Regions from separate parts of the Gracilibacillus pellucidus genome, predicted to be linked through region 1. Evidence: riboswitches for the same ligand, from Rfam matches in the RefSeq annotation. Region 1 holds a riboswitch; each other region holds the start of a gene.
What was found. A riboswitch is a leader RNA that binds a small molecule or an ion and turns the genes downstream of it on or off. The one in region 1 is predicted to bind S-adenosylmethionine.

Region 1 (5,470 bases):
GTTGTGCAGTATCAGATAATAAGAAGTCGATATATGCTTGAGCACCTTCTAAGTTGTGTGCATCTGCAAGGATTGCAGCAGCTCGTGGACTAATAACGGTACCACTTTCTGGATAATAAATATCAACAGGTTCTCCGTCGTTTTTCGCTTTATATGTCATATAGTCTACAGCAGAGACAACAACATCTTTATCGCCAGTAATAACAGAGTTTAATGCTTCTTTGTTTGCACCTGCGATTAATAAATCATTATCTAACCAGCTTTGTACAGTATCCCAACCACCATCTGTTTGATTTGTTAAGCCGTATAGAAAGTCGACAGCTGAACCGGAAGAAGTTGGGTCAGGCATCGCAACACGACCTTGCCATTCTTCGTCACTGAACTCATCCCAATCAGCGTCAATAGAATCTACTTCGTTTGTATTGTAGGCAACGCCAAGAGCGGCTGCACTATACCCGTAATAATAGTTGTCTGCATCACTCCACTCAGGGTTGATACTGTCACCATTTTCCGACTCATAGGCTTGTAATTTATCTTCTGATTTTAGTCCTTCCATAGATGAGACAGAAGCAAGTACGACAACGTCTGCTACAGGGTTATTTGCTTCCGCTTCTAATCTGGATAAAATTTTACCTGTTGTACTTTGGAACATTTCTACCTTGATACCTGTTTCTTCTTCAAATGCTTCTTGAATATTTTCCGCTAGTCCACCAGGTCCTGCTGAATAAACCGTGAGCGTATTCTCGTCTGTTGAAGAACTGTTTTCAGCACCTGAAGCTTCGTCATTGTCAGCTCCACAAGCACCTAATAGTAATGCTGATGTGAAAATTCCTGCCATTGCCGTCATTTTTAATTTTTTCATTTGTTACGCCTCCTGTTTTTGTAATGAATGAATCGTATTTTCTTCGATATAAAGTTTTATCTTTTCCCCTTGGATATGTGGTTGGTGGTCATAGAACTTCCACAGATGACCATTAGTTTCGACAAAGATAAGATAGCGATCCCCTTCATACATGCATTTTTTTACGATTCCTGATCTCGCCCGTGTATTTGCTTGTGGGTATGGATGAACATGTTCAGGTCGAATCATTTTGTCTTGTTCTTCTAGCCAATTCGTTTTGCCGATAAAATTAGCAACAAAAGTGTTGGTAGGGGAGTGATAGATTTCCTCAGGTGAACCTGTTTGGACTACCTCTCCACTATTCATGACAATCATGTTATCAGACATTGCCATTGCTTCCGTCTGGTCATGCGTCACAAAAATAGCTTTGGAACCAATCGATTGAACGATTGTCAAAATTTCCTCACGCATTTGTTCGCGAAGGATCGCATCAAGTGCACTAAGCGCTTCATCAAACAAAATCAGCTTTGGATTAACAGCGATTGCTCGCGCTAAGGCAACACGTTGCTGCTGTCCACCAGATAATTCCCCTGGTTTCATTTTGGCCTTTTGTTCCAGCTTTACTTTCTTTAATGCATCATGAACGATTGCTGTTCGTTCTGCTTTTGCTACTTTCCCTCTGAGACCAAAAGCAACATTGTCGAAAACAGTCATGTGTGGCCAAAGCCCAAAATCCTGAAATACCATGGCGATTTCTCGTTTGTTCGGCTTTACATTCACCTTTTTTGACAGAGAAAAAATCGGTGTGTCATCAAAATGAATTTCTCCAGCTGTTGGCTCTGTTAGTCCTGCTAACATTTTTAGTAAAGTTGTTTTCCCACAGCCTGATTGACCGAGAATCGTGACAAATTGATCTTCTATTGTCAGATCAATCGGCTTTACTGCTTGGATATTTCCGTATTTTTTCTCGACCCCTTTTAAATGAATTTTCATGATATCCTCTCCTTACTCATAAGTGTAGGGGAGAAATGTTTAGTAAATATTAACTAACTGTTAACATTAAATTAAAATAAATCTGATAAAATCATCATATTGTTAGAAAAAATCTAAAATACTTCAGGGTGATAAAGTGAATATCCAAAAATTAAATGTATTTATTTCGCTAGTAGAAACGAGAAAAATGACCGATACCGCTAAATCATTAGGTTTATCAACACCAACTGTTTCCTTTCATATTAAATCGTTAGAGGAAGACTACGGAATTAAGCTTTTTCGTACTAATGCAGGCGGCTACCGGCTAACAGATGCAGGGGAAATGCTCTATCATTATGCCAAACAATTAAGTCAGACAAATCAAGCATTAGAAAAAAGTGTCGCAGATTATAAAAATGGGGAAAAAGGAGCATTAAAACTTGGCGCAAGTGGTGTTCCAGCACAATTGTTCATGCCAGAATTAATTCACCAATTAGCAGAAAACTATCCAAAAGTGAAGGTTTCTTTAGATGTAAAAACAGCTCCAGATATAGAAAGAAGGCTGTTGTTACAAGAACTAGATTGTGGCTTCATTATGGAAACAGGAAATAAAGAGCAAGACCTCATCTATGAACCTATTACAAGTGACACGATTGTACTAGCCTTTAGTAAGGAACATTCATTTAACGGAAAAACGATTTTAGAAGAAAATGATTTATACAATCAAACATTATTAGTGCACCGTTTATCCAGTTCAACAGGCCGTTTTTCTCAAGTCTGGCTACAAGAAAAAAAGCTAAGAATGGAAATGATTCAACTTGATTCTGTTTCCACCATTATTAAGATGTTATCATACGGCAAGGCTGTCGCACTTATTTCTAAACGATTAATCGAAAAAGAAACACATTTATCCTATATAGAATTTCACAACCAAGATTTAGAAAGACAAATTCATTTTGTCTACCACCGTAATTTATGGATGAGCGGGCCATTTCAATATTTTAAAAAATTAGTGACAAACTTAGGGGGAGAGCTAGAGGTTTAAATAAACAGAAATATGAACACAAAGGAAAGAAAAAGCATTCAATTTTGTAAATAAATCATTGTATAGACAGTAAGCAATTCTGTTATAAATAAAGAAGCAATAAGCTGACGTTAGTAATCAGTAGAAGTCTATAACTTCCACACTGAAGAATCCCTATTCCCATTTCGTCAGCAACTAAATGCATGAATAATCCCCCTAAAAAAACAGCATGATTACGCTTACTATTATTTTTTTCTGAAAATTATATTGACAATCGGTTAATTGTTCATTAGAATAAGTTTCACTGACTCACAATTTCATACAAACATCGAATTTCTTATCAAGAGAGGTAGAGGGACTGGCCCTATGAAGCCTCGGCAACGTGTTTTATTCGTTAATGAATAAAAAGAACGTGCTAATTCCAGCAAGTGAGTGATCACTTGAAAGATAAGAAGGGCAGGTATACGAAATAGATATGTAATCTTCTCTTCTTATTTTGAAGGGGAGATTCTTTTATTGGCTAAGAACGAACGATACAGATTTTTTTCGAAATATTCGGATAATAAGAAAAGAGGGATTACATGATAGATTTTCAAGATGTAACGAAGACGTACACAACAAATGATAAACAAATAACAGCTGTTGATCATGTCAATTTATCGATTGAACAAGGAGAGATTTTCGGTGTGATCGGTTTTAGTGGAGCAGGAAAAAGTACACTAATTCGATGTGTAAATTTACTAGAAAGACCAGATCAAGGCAAGATAATCGTAAATGGCACAGACATGTTAAAGTTGTCTAAACCAGAATTGATTAATGTTCGCAGAAAGATTGGGATGATTTTTCAGCATTTCAATCTACTAGAATCAAAAACGGTCTTTCATAATGTTGGTTTTCCATTGCTATTAGCTGGCGTTTCTAAGCAAAAAGTGAAACGAAAAGTGGATCAGTTACTTGAGTTTGTTGGCTTAAAGGATAAAGCAGAACATTATCCGGAACAACTCTCGGGCGGGCAAAAGCAACGAGTAGGTATTGCAAGAGCATTAGCAACAGATCCAGAAATATTATTGTGTGATGAAGCAACATCAGCACTTGACCCACAAACAACTAGCTCTATTTTAGACTTGCTTAGAAAAGTCAGAGAAGAATATAACATTACGATTTTAATGATTACACATGAAATGCCAGTCATTAAAGAGATTTGCGATAGAGTCGCAGTAATGGAACAAGGAAAGGTGATTGAAGAGGGATCGATTTTTGATGTCTTTTCCAATCCACAACAGCAAACGACAAGAAACTTTGTAAAAACAGTTATGAATGATCAATTACCACAATCTGTTATTGATAAAGTGCATGGAGCACATGAGGGTAGCAAGATTGTTCGTTTAACTTTTGTAGATGATTCAACAGATATTCCGCTTATCTCCGATGTGGCGAAAAAATTCGAGGTAGACACGAATATATTATTTGGTCAAATTATCGAGTTACAGAAGAAGCCATTTGGTAGCTTAATAGTGGAATTGATTGGTACATCAACAGAAATAGATAAGGCTATTCAGTTTATTGAGAGTCAAGCAAGTGTAGAGGAGGTAGAAACAGATGGGGATTGATTTAGCAACTTTTTGGCCACGAATTGTGGACGCAACCATCGAAACACTACAGATGGTGGCATTTTCACTAATTTTTTCATTAATTATCGGGATTCCACTTGGTATCGTACTAGTTGTTACGAGACCGGGAAATTTATTAGGGAATAAAGCATTCTTTGCCGTGTTAAATGGTGTGATTAATTTCTTGCGCTCCATCCCTTTTATCATTTTGTTAGTCGCGATTATCCCATTTACGAGATTAGTAGTTGGTACAACAATTGGGACGGCTGCAGCGATTGTTCCATTAGTAGTGTATGCAGCTCCATATATTGCAAGGCTAGTGGAAAGTAGCTTACTAGAAGTATCACCAGGTGTTATTGAAGCAGCCGAAGCAATGGGAGCAAAACCTTGGCAAATTATTTTCCGTGTCCTTGTGCCAGAAGCGTTTAGCTCGTTAATTCTTAACATTACGATTGCGACTGTCGGAATAATAGGTGCATCAGCGATGGCTGGATTTGTTGGAGGTGGTGGTCTAGGTGACTTAGCAATCGCCTATGGATACCAACGATTTGAAACAGAGATTATGATTATTACCGTTTTACTTTTAGTAGTAATTGTACAGTTCGTGCAATCATTAGGAAACAAATTATCGAAAACATCAAGAAGAAGATAGGGGAGATAAACATGAAAAGAAAAGTATTTGGAATAGTTGTGAGTTTATTAGCAATTGTAGCAGTATTAGCTGGATGTGGAAGTAATGATGAGGAAACAACAGTCAAAGTCGGATTAAATGGATCTGGTATCCCGATTTGGGAATTTATTAAAGAGAAGGCAGCTGACGAAGGGATTAACATAGAGCTTACCGAGTTTTCTGATTATGTACGTCCGAATGATGCTTTAGCGGATGGAGATATTGATTTAAATGCTTTTCAAACAGTAAGTTACTTTGATTCTTTCATTGAAGAACGAGATTATGATTTAGTACCGATCGCGACAACGATGATTGCTCCAATGGGCTTTTATTCAGAGAAAATTGATGATGTA
Region 2 (5,470 bases), on a different contig from region 1:
CGAGCAATCCGTTTTATGGAGAACTTGTATCACATATAGAAGGAATATGTAATAGAAAAGGATACAAAGTATTGTTGTGTAATAGTTTGAATGAGGCAGATAAAGAAAAAAAATATTGGGAAATGCTATTACGTAACCAAGTAGATGGGGTGATTGTTGTTACGTATAATCGTGGTTTAGTAAATGATAATCACTTATTACCAGCTATTGCGATTGATCATTACTTAGGAAAAAACATACATGTTATAAGCTCTAATAACTATCAAGGTGGCGAGATTGCAACGAATGAATTAATTCAAAGTGGTTGTAAAAAAATAATACATATTAATGGTCCATCTCAATTAAAAACACCCGCTAATGATCGACGATATGCCTATGAAGCGGTATTGAGGGAGCGAGGTAGGGATCCAATTGTATATGAAACGCCTAGTGTAGCTTTTTTAGAGGAAAATATAAACGTAATAGAACAATTGTTTAGGGAACATCCTGATGTAGATGGTATTTTCGCAAGTGATGACTTATTAGCGTTGAAAATAATACAGTATGCAGAAGGTTTAGGCTACCATATCCCAAATGATCTTAAAGTTATTGGCTATGATGGTACGGAATTAATTCGATCCATTTCCCCTCAGTTAACTACTATTATACAGCCTGTTTTATTGATTGCTGAGTCGGCTGTGAAAGTGTTAGAACAGCAAATTGAAAATAAAGAATTTTCTATTTCTGAAACGGTTCTCCCAATCGAACTATGGAAAGGAAGCACTACACAATAGGTTCCATTTTTCTGCTCTTTTTTGGTAGAGCAGTATTAAAAGCCATATGTCAACCGGTTGACATACGAAACAGAAAGTGATAATTTGTAACCAAGGAAAAATGATAACGCTATCAAAAAACATCATATTAGAAGGGGAGATTAGTATGTATTATCAAGAACCACATCGACCACAGATTCATTTTACTCCTAAAGAAAATTGGATTAATGATCCAAATGGTCTTGTTTATTTTGAAGGAGAGTATCATTTATTTTATCAAAGAAACCCTTATGGTAATGATCATGATCATATGCATTGGGGGCATGCGGTAAGCAGTGACCTTTTTCACTGGGAAGAGTTAGATATAGCATTGGCACCAGATGAGTTAGGAACAATTTTTTCTGGTTCAGCCGTGGTAGATAAAGATAACACGAGTGGTTTGTTTGAAGAAGGAAGTGGTGGTTTAGTTGCTATATTTACCCACGATGGTCAAAGTCAGCAACAAAGTATTGCTTACAGCTCAGACAAAGGACGAACATGGAAAAAATATATTGGTAATCCGGTAATTGAAAATACAACTATTAAAGATTTTCGTGATCCAAAGGTGTTTTGGCATAAGGAAACGGAAAAATGGATGATGGTTTTGGCTTGTGGCGATCATATTCAAATTTATGGTTCTCCTAATCTCATTGATTGGGAGTACTTATCTTCGTTTGGTAAGGAATATCCATCACATGAAGGTGTTTGGGAATGCCCTGACTTAGTTTGTTTACCAATTGAAGGAACGGACGATAGTATATGGGTTCTCATTGTAAGCATGAATGAAGGTGGACCGAATGGTGGTTCAGCTGTTCAATATTTTACTGGTTCATTTGATGGCATATTCTTTCGTCCTAATGAACAAGCAGAAGATCCTGTAAAATGGGCGGATGAAGGAAAAGATTTTTATGCAGCGATAACGTGGGATAATACGGCAAAGACATATTGGATAGGTTGGATGAATAACTGGGAATATGCCGGGGAAGTACCTGTATCTCCTTGGAGAAGTTCTATGAGTCTGGTTAGGACACTTACTGTTCAGCAGGTGAAAGGAGATTACCTATTAAAGCAAACCCCTGTCATACCTGAGAATCAACAGAAACAGTTGCAGGAGGAACCATTTACTGTACAACCATCCGCTTATTTGGAATATGAAATAAAGCTTCCTGTCACAATTAATGTAGAGACTAAAGAGATTCCCAATAGTGGCCAATGGGGATTCCGATTAATTAGTGATCAGGAAGAAATATTTACTTTTCACTTTGATCAAGAAAAGGATGTATATTTCTTTTCTCGCACTGCTGGAATTCTTGATTTTTCTAAGGACTTTTCTAAGGAAATCACAGGGTCTTTGAAAGGGCAGAAGGTGAAGAATATTTTTAGTATTCTTGATCAATCATCTGTTGAGATTTTTGTGAATGATGGATTAAGTGTTTCTACTAATCTATTTTATCCAAGAGGAAGCATAGAAAAAATGCAATTATACACAGAAAAAGAGGAAGTACCTTTTAACGGCTTGAGCTTGGAAGAATATCAATCTATTTGGAAGTGACTACATTGAATAAGTGAGAGGAGCTAATCACAATGGATTTTTTAAAGAATACTAAGTATTGGTTTTCATCTGGTTACTTGTTTTTGTTCTTTATCACATGGTCTATATGGTGGTCCTTTTATTCTATCTGGTTAAATAACAGTTTAGGTTTAACAGGGGCACAAGTAGGAACCATATATTCCTTTAATTCTTTCTTTTCTTTGTTTTTCATGATCATTTATGGATATTTACAAGATAAGTTGGGCACTAAGAAAAACCTAGTCTGGTTTCAAAGTCTTATTCTAGTATTGATTGCTCCATTTGTTATTTATGTTTATGAACCATTATTATTAAGTAATTTTTACTTAGGTGCTATACTAGGTGCCATTTATTTAGGGGCAGGCTTTGTTGCGGGAGCAGGTTTTCTAGAGTCATATACGGAAAAGATAAGTCGTAAATATAATTTTGAGTTTGGAAAGGCTAGAATGTGGGGGTCATTGGGCTATGCTGTAGCCGCGATTGGTGCAGGTGCATTAATGAGCATCAATCCCCATATTAATTTTTGGATTGCATCTTTCACAGGGGTTATGTTTTTACTACTGAATATGTTTTTTAAAGTGGAAGTTTCTAAGACAGAAGAAAAAAGTGTATCCAATGTTTCGATGAAGGATATACGTTATTTATTCTCTAGTAAGATATTTTGGTATCTTATCATTTATTTATTTGGTACAGTTTGCATTTACACAGTGTATGATCAACAGCTATTTCCTGTTTATTTTGTAAGCCTATTCACTGATCAAGCTCAGGGTAATACTGTTTATGGGATTTTAAATTCGGTCCAAGTATTTGTAGAGGCTTTGTTTTTATTCTTAGCGCCTTTCATAGTCAATAAAATCGGTATTAAACAATCTTTAGTTTTTGCTGGTTCTATTATGGCTTTTCGTATCGTGGGCTCTGCAGTTGTTACAGGAGGGTTTGGCATTTCATTTATGAAAATGTTACATGCTGTAGAATTACCAATTCTATTAATTGCTGTATTTAAGTATATATCAGTTAACTTTGATGCAAGATTATCTGCCACGGTATATTTGATAGGATTTAAGGTTTCAAGTGAGATTGGTGTTATCATTTTCTCTGCACTGGTCGGCTGGATTTATGATCTGACTAATTATCAAACAACATTTTATATTTTAGGTGGGATTGTCGTACTGTTTGTTATGTTATCTATATTTACTTTAAAGAATAATAAAGTAAAAAAAGTACAAAAGGAAGAAGTAGTAGTGCCTTCATAATTTACATCATGAGTTGACAGAATTGCCAAATAATTATATCCTTATGTAATAATTGTATATTCTTATCAAGAGAGGTGGAGGGACTGGCCCTAGGAAACCTCGGCAGCGGACTTACTAGAAGTACTGTGCCAATTCCAGCAGCAATTTGCTTACAGATAAGAAGAGAGAATCGTTAGATATATCAAATCCTCTTCTTATCTGTAAGAAGGGGATTTTTTATTATAGAGGAGGATTACGATGGTAAAGACAGTATTTAAGGCAGATCATGTAGGGAGTCTACTAAGAACAGAAGCGATTAAAGAAGCGAGAAAAGCATATGCAGAAGGTAAACTAGATAAAGTTAGCCTGAAACAAGTGGAAGATGAAGAAATTGAGAAATTAGTACAAAAAGAGATAGAAGTAGGCTTGAAGTCTATTACAGACGGGGAGTTTAGACGTTCCTGGTGGCATTTAGATTTCCTTGCTGGGTTACACGGCGTTGAGCTGTTTGAGACAGAATATATTAGCAATTTTAAGGGAGCAAAGACGAAAAATCAGGCCATTAAAGTGGTTGATAAAATTGATTTTTCTGGACATGAGATGGTAGACCACTTTACCTTTTTAAAAGAAGCGGTTGAAAAATATGGTGACGGTAGTCAAGTGGCTAAATTCTCTATTCCAAGTCCGAATATGTTATTTACTAGAATTCAAGGAGACGAATACTATAACGGTGATGACGAGCAGTTCTTCCAGGATACAGTCGCAGCATACCAAAAAGCAATTCAAGCATTTTATGATGCAGGCTGCCGTTATTTACAATTAGATGATACATCTTGGATCGATTTTGTATCAGATGAGCGCATTGAAGCAGTTGTGGAGAAAAATCAAATGAGCGTTGACGATATTATTGAAAAAAGAGTGCAGTGCTTAAATGAGGCGATTGCGAAGAAACCTAGTGATATGCTGATAACCATGCACATTTGTCGAGGTAACTTCCGTTCTACTTACATAACAAGTGGTGGATATAACCATATATCAGACGCAATTTTCGCGAAGTTAAAGGTTGATGGCCTATTTTTAGAGTATGATGATGATCGTTCTGGTGATTTTACACCTCTAGAAGGCTTTACTCGTGATAACCAAACGGTTGTATTGGGATTACTTACGTCTAAGTTCCCCGATCTGGAGGATCCGGAAAAAATCAAGGCCCGAATCAAAGAAGCTAGTCAATCAATTCCATTAGCAAACTTAGCATTGAGTCCGCAATGTGGTTTTGCAAGTACAGAGGAAGGAAACAAGCTAACAGAAGAAGAACAGTGGAACAAAATTCGTCATTTAGTTGAAATCGCAGAGAATGTTTGGTAAACATGTGATAAATAAAGGACTTGGCATCATGCCAAGTCCTTTATAATTATCGCCGATCTCGAATAACTTTTAAGCGATAAGAAATATAGATTAAATAGACGATTGTTAATAATAATGCGAATCTAGAGATCTTATCAAAGATTAATAGAACGATTCCGGTAAGGATAACGGCAATCGTTTTATTGCTTGGAAATGATACTTGTTTTAAAGCTAGGAATTTTCCACGTGCTAACCATCAAGTAGCTTAGTATACAGATAATCACAATATTCCCGATAGCAGATATATGTGCATGAAATAGAGTGGAGAATGCTAGTAATCCACCAGCTGCTGTAATCGGTACCCCGGAAAAGTGTGACAGATCTTCAGACGTATCCACATTAAATCGTGCTAAGCGGTAACCACCACATAAGATAAATAGACCTGTTAAGACAAAATCAAGCATGCCTCCCTCGATTGCGTTTGTATACGCAAAAAGTATCGTCGGTGCAATACCGAATGTAACGATATCTGC
Region 3 (5,470 bases), on a different contig from region 1:
TAGCATACTACCATCACATCTGGTGCTTCCGTTTCACGTATTTTCGCAACCCACTTTTTAGCTGATTCACAAGCATCCTCAAAACGTAATTGTTCAATATGCTTTGGCTCTTCCCAATTAGGAATGTAATGTGTCGTTAATCCTAATATCGCCATTCTAATACCAGCTATTTCTTTTATTACGTAGGGTTTACCGAAGTATGGCTCAGTCGTTCTCTCATCTATTATATTAGCTGACAAAAAAGGATACTCAGCAGCGTCCACTGCTTTTTGTAAATAGTCTGATCCATAGTTAAATTCATGATTCCCAAGTACTGCAAGATCATATTTTAATTGATTAGCTACTTTAATAACAGGACTCGCTTGATCCCCTTGTTTTTTGGCAAAATAATATGTAGCAGGACTTCCTTGAATAAAATCACCATTGTCGATTAAGATCGTATGGTTTTTCTCTCTTATATGTTGAATAATAGAGGCAGCTTTGGCTAATCCAATATTCACCTCTTGATGATCACGATAAGTAGTAGGCATAATATAACCGTGAACATCACTTGTTACACATATCGACACTTTTTCCATTCTAAACCCTCCTAGAAACATCTATTTCTATTATAGCGTTTTCTACTTCTATTTGGGTAAATCTTTACAATTTCTTAACTTAGCTTTAACACCTTCTTTTCATTCATTTGATATATTTAAATTGTTCCAAATTGAGCAATGCTGCAAAGATTGCTTTCTCACAAAATGATAGCCCCTTTTTCTTTTGTCCGATGATATCTTTCATCGGTCTTTTTTTACAGAAAAATAGTATGTATAGAATGCTTAGCTTTCTGGCAACTTGAAAAGAGGCTGCGATCAACCAAAATTGGTTGAGGCAGCCTCTTTTCAACACTTAATTTATTACTGTAATTCTATTTTTTGCTGCTGTTCTTGGAATAGGCGTTTGATTTTTAGCAGGATACCCTACTTGAATTTGGCCAACTACCCGCTCATTTTCTTGTAAACCGATTAATGCAGCGGTCTCTTCACAGAATGCTAACTTTCCTGTTTTCCAGAAAACACTTAGCCCTTTTTCCCAACCAAGTAAGCTAAAGTTTTGGACTAAACAGCTAGATGAAGCATAATCCTCTTCTCTTAATTTTTCTTGTGGATGTAGGGTGTTAATGACAAAAAAGATGAATGGCACACTCATTATTTTGTTATAAGCATTGTCACTAATCACTTGTAATTCTTCTTCTACTTCTGTATTCGCTTTAGAAATAGCAACTTTTCGATTAATTTCGGCTAGTTTTTCCTTTGCTTCTCCTTGCACAAAAACAAATCGCCACGGCTCTGTCATTTTATGATTAGGTACCCATACTGCTGTTTCTAATAGCTCTTCTATTAGACTTGCTGGTACTTCTTTATCCCGATATACCGATATCGAGCGACGTTCGGTGATAAGTTGTTGGATACTCATGAACATGACTCCCTCTTACTGATAATGATTTTCAACTAGGTTTATCATACCATATCTCGATAAAGAATCAAGTTGTCGGAAAATTCACAAAAATAACTTGCAATGTTTTTTATTTTCATGTAACATTCTAACAAATACTATCAGTTAAATAATTTTTCTTATCCAGAGAGGTGGAGGGACTGGCCCTACGAAGCCTCAGCAACCGTCTAATATGACAAGGTGCTAATTCCAGCAAGCAATAGCTGCTTGAAAGATGAGAGTTTACGTTAATTAATCTCCGTCTTTCAATAGACGGAGATTTTTTATGTTATAAACATTTATTCTACATAGAAAAGAGGTGAAAAAATGTCTGATTTACGCAATGCATTGCAACAAAGACTAGTTGTCGCTGATGGAGCAATAGGAACCCTACTATACTCTCACGGTGTCAATCGCTGCTTTGAATCTTACAACCTTACGCATCCAGACCAAATTCTCCACGTTCATCAAACATATCTTGATGCTGGAGCTGAAGTTATACAAACCAACACATATGGAGCAAACTATATTAAATTGTCGCGTTTTGGTTTAGAGGAGCAGGTACATGAGATAAATACAAAAGCTATACAACTCGCTAAAACTGCTGCCAAAGACAAAGGATTTGTTTTAGGAACAATTGGAGGAATCAGAGGAGTTCAAAAATTAATCGCTTCAAAGAAAGACATCATCCGTAGCTTTAAGGAGCAGTTATTCTCTTTATTATTAGAAGGGATAGATGGCTTATTATTGGAAACATACTATGACTTTGAAGAAATCAAGCAAGTGTTAGAGATTGCTAGACAAGAAACAAAATTGCCGATTATCACCAATGTGTCGATGCATGAACCAGGTGTGATGGAAAATGGATTACAGCTTTCAACAGCCTTGAAAACATTAGAAGACATAGGTGCAGATGTTGTAGGTGTCAATTGCCATCTTGGTCCTCACTATATGCTTAAAGCATTAGAATCTGTTCCACTTCTTGAGAAAGCATATTTAGCTGCATATCCGAATGCAAGTCTCCCTTCCTACCAAAATGGGAAATTAGTTTATAGCCAATACAGTGACTACTTTGTAAAATGCGCAAAAGAGTTCCGTAACCAAGGCGTGCGTTTAATTGGTGGATGCTGTGGTACAACGCCAGAACATATTAGCGCTGTTAAAGATGGCATAAGTGGATTAACACCGATTAAGCAAAAAAAGGTGAAAAAAATTAATTTTACGCAGACTGCTAACAAACAACAACTTCCCTTGCCAATACCATTAGCGGAAAAGGCTCGCAAACAGCACACCGTAATCGTAGAGTTAGATGCGCCAAAACATCTAGATACAGACACATTTCTCGAAGGTGCACTTGCACTAGAAGATGCCGGAGCAGACGCGATTACATTAGCAGATAATTCTCTGGCTTCACCACGTATTAGTAACTTTGCCATGGCTGTAAAAATGAAGCAAGCAGGATGTAAAGTGACACCACTTATTCATTTAACATGTCGGGATCGAAATTTAATCGGGCTTCAATCTCATTTACTCGGTCTCCATACATTAGGCTTTCATGAAATTCTAGCGATCACTGGCGATCCAACACGAATTGGTGGTTTCCCAGGTGCTTCATCTGTTTTTGACGTGACATCTATCGAATTAACAAGACTCATTAAACAGCAGTGTAATCAAGGATTATCCTTTGCCGGTAACTCACTAAAAACGAAAACACATTTTCAAGTAGCCGCTGCGTTCAATCCTAATGTTGCGAACCTTGAAAAGGCAGTAAAAAGAATGGAGCAGAAAATTAACCACGGTGCTGATTACTTTTTGACTCAACCAATTTTCAATCATGAACAAATTATTCAGTTACATCAACTTACTCAACATATTGATCAACCTATTTTCGTTGGCATCATGCCACTAACCTCTTATCGAAATGCAGAATTTTTACACCATGAAGTACCGGGTATGAAGTTACCTGATGAAGTTCGATCTAGAATGAAGCAATCCCAGAATAAAACACAAAGTATCCAGGAAGGGAAAGAAATCGCAAAAGAATTAATTGATACAGCTCTACAATATTTTAATGGTATTTACATTGTCACACCGTTCTTGCATTATCCCATAACAGTGGAGCTAACGAATTATGCAAATAAACAAGCTTCACAAGCAATGAAAATAAATAATTAAAGGAGTTTTTCATAATGACAACGATTCTTAGTAGCAATCTAGGTTACCCTCGAATTGGCGAAAAGCGACAATGGAAAAGAGCAATTGAGGCATTTTGGCGTGGAGATATAAATGCTACCTGTCTTCAAGAACAAATGAAGAGCTTACGTCTCCATAACCTAAAAAAACAAAAGGAGTTAGGTATAGATCTAATTCCTGTCGGAGATTTTTCTTTATACGATCATCTATTAGATACAGCTATTTCTTTCAATATCATTCCAGAACGTTTTACCCATCACGATCCCACTGACCTGTCTTGCTATTTTGCTATTGCTCGCGGAGAGAAAAACGCAGTAGCAGCTGAAATGACAAAATGGTTCAATACTAATTACCACTACATCGTGCCCGAATTACAAGGTACGGAACCATCTTTACTGGAAAACAGAGCATTATCTTACTATGAAGAAGCAAAAGAGGAATTAAATATCGATGGAAAACCTGTAATCGTTGGTCCTATCACATTTGTTAAGCTTGCTAAAGGTTATCATGAAAATGAATTAGAAAATTGGGTTAACAAATTACTACCCTTATATGAGCAAATACTTCATGAGTTGTCTGCTGCAGGTGCAGAATGGGTTCAAATAGACGAACCTATTTTAGGAACTAACCTATCAGAAACAGAAATAAAACTAGTAGAACGAGTTTACCAAATGATTGATGACCATGTTTCTGGTGTTCAGATCATTTTGCAAACTTATTTCGAAACAGTACAGCATTATCACCGAATTATAAAACTCCCTGTTAAAGGAATTGGACTAGATTTTGTGCACGGAGAACATATAGATGTCATCAACAAATTCGGATTTCCAACTGATAAAGCTTTAGGCGTTGGTATTATTAACGGGCGCAATGTCTGGCGAGCTGATTTAGAGGATAAATATCAACTTTTAGAAACGATCCAACGAGTCGCTAATCCTGAAACATTGATTATTCAACCATCTTGCTCCTTATTACATGTTCCTGTAACAAAAGAGCTAGAGGAGAAACTAGATCCACTAGTGAAAAACGGATTGAGTTTTGCTGATGAAAAATTAAAAGAGATACAAACCCTAACAACTGCCTTACATGAAGAAAATGATGCCGTTCAACATGCTTTTACAGAAAGTAAAGAGGCAATTAATTATTTAGATCAGTCCGATTACCGTAGTCACTTAACAGAAAGCATCCGAAAAGATGCAAAACGAGAGCTGCCATTTTTGGAAAGAAAGAAATATCAACAAAAGAAGTTACAACTCCCTTTATTACCTACCACGACTATCGGAAGTTTGCCACAAACGCTTGAAGTAAAGCAAACAAGAACAAAATGGCGTAAAGGAGAAATTTCTGAACAAGTATACAATGAGTTTATTGAATCCGAAACAAAAAGATGGATTCACATTCAAGAAAAACTAGATTTAGATGTGCTTGTACATGGAGAATTTGAACGAACTGATATGGTCGAATATTTTGGTGAGAAACTTAAAGGTTTTGCTGTTACTGAATTTGGCTGGGTGCAATCCTATGGTTCACGCTGTGTTAAACCTCCACTTTTAGTCGGTAATGTAGAATGGGAAAAAGCAATAACGGTAAAAGAAATAACTTATGCGCAATCATTAACTAACAAACCTGTAAAAGGAATGTTAACAGGACCTGTCACTATTTTGAACTGGTCGTTTGTTCATGAACAATTGCCACGCTTCACTGTTCAAAATCAAATTGCGTTAGCATTGGAAAAAGAAGTATTAGCATTAGAAAAGGCAGGAATTAGTATTATACAAGTAGATGAACCAGCATTACGCGA

Region 2: linked by a shared signal. The riboswitch ahead of SH601_RS04765 (5-methyltetrahydropteroyltriglutamate--homocysteine S-methyltransferase) and the one ahead of SH601_RS06200 (methionine ABC transporter ATP-binding protein) in region 1 are both predicted to bind S-adenosylmethionine.
Region 3: linked by a shared signal. The riboswitch ahead of SH601_RS03900 (bifunctional homocysteine S-methyltransferase/methylenetetrahydrofolate reductase) and the one ahead of SH601_RS06200 (methionine ABC transporter ATP-binding protein) in region 1 are both predicted to bind S-adenosylmethionine.

Annotation. Positions count from the first base shown of each region.
Region 1 is NZ_JAWZSR010000003.1:102,249-107,718, forward strand. It holds gene SH601_RS06185 (ABC transporter substrate-binding protein) at 1-862, opposite strand, end outside; gene SH601_RS06190 (ABC transporter ATP-binding protein) at 866-1,834, opposite strand; gene SH601_RS06195 (LysR family transcriptional regulator) at 1,971-2,858, shown strand; SAM riboswitch class I at 3,172-3,291, shown strand; gene SH601_RS06200 (methionine ABC transporter ATP-binding protein) at 3,419-4,447, shown strand; gene SH601_RS06205 (methionine ABC transporter permease) at 4,437-5,099, shown strand; gene SH601_RS06210 (MetQ/NlpA family ABC transporter substrate-binding protein) at 5,111-5,470, shown strand, end outside.
Region 2 is NZ_JAWZSR010000002.1:295,700-301,169, reverse strand. It holds gene SH601_RS04780 (LacI family DNA-binding transcriptional regulator) at 1-773, shown strand, start outside; gene SH601_RS04775 (glycoside hydrolase family 32 protein) at 919-2,343, shown strand; gene SH601_RS04770 (oligosaccharide MFS transporter) at 2,376-3,614, shown strand; SAM riboswitch class I at 3,674-3,776, shown strand; gene SH601_RS04765 (5-methyltetrahydropteroyltriglutamate--homocysteine S-methyltransferase) at 3,852-4,958, shown strand; gene pssA (CDP-diacylglycerol--serine O-phosphatidyltransferase) at 5,138-5,470, opposite strand, start outside.
Region 3 is NZ_JAWZSR010000002.1:96,593-102,062, forward strand. It holds gene SH601_RS03890 (bifunctional metallophosphatase/5'-nucleotidase) at 1-578, opposite strand, end outside; gene SH601_RS03895 (nitroreductase family protein) at 892-1,458, opposite strand; SAM riboswitch class I at 1,614-1,718, shown strand; gene SH601_RS03900 (bifunctional homocysteine S-methyltransferase/methylenetetrahydrofolate reductase) at 1,804-3,651, shown strand; gene metE (5-methyltetrahydropteroyltriglutamate--homocysteine S-methyltransferase) at 3,666-5,470, shown strand, end outside.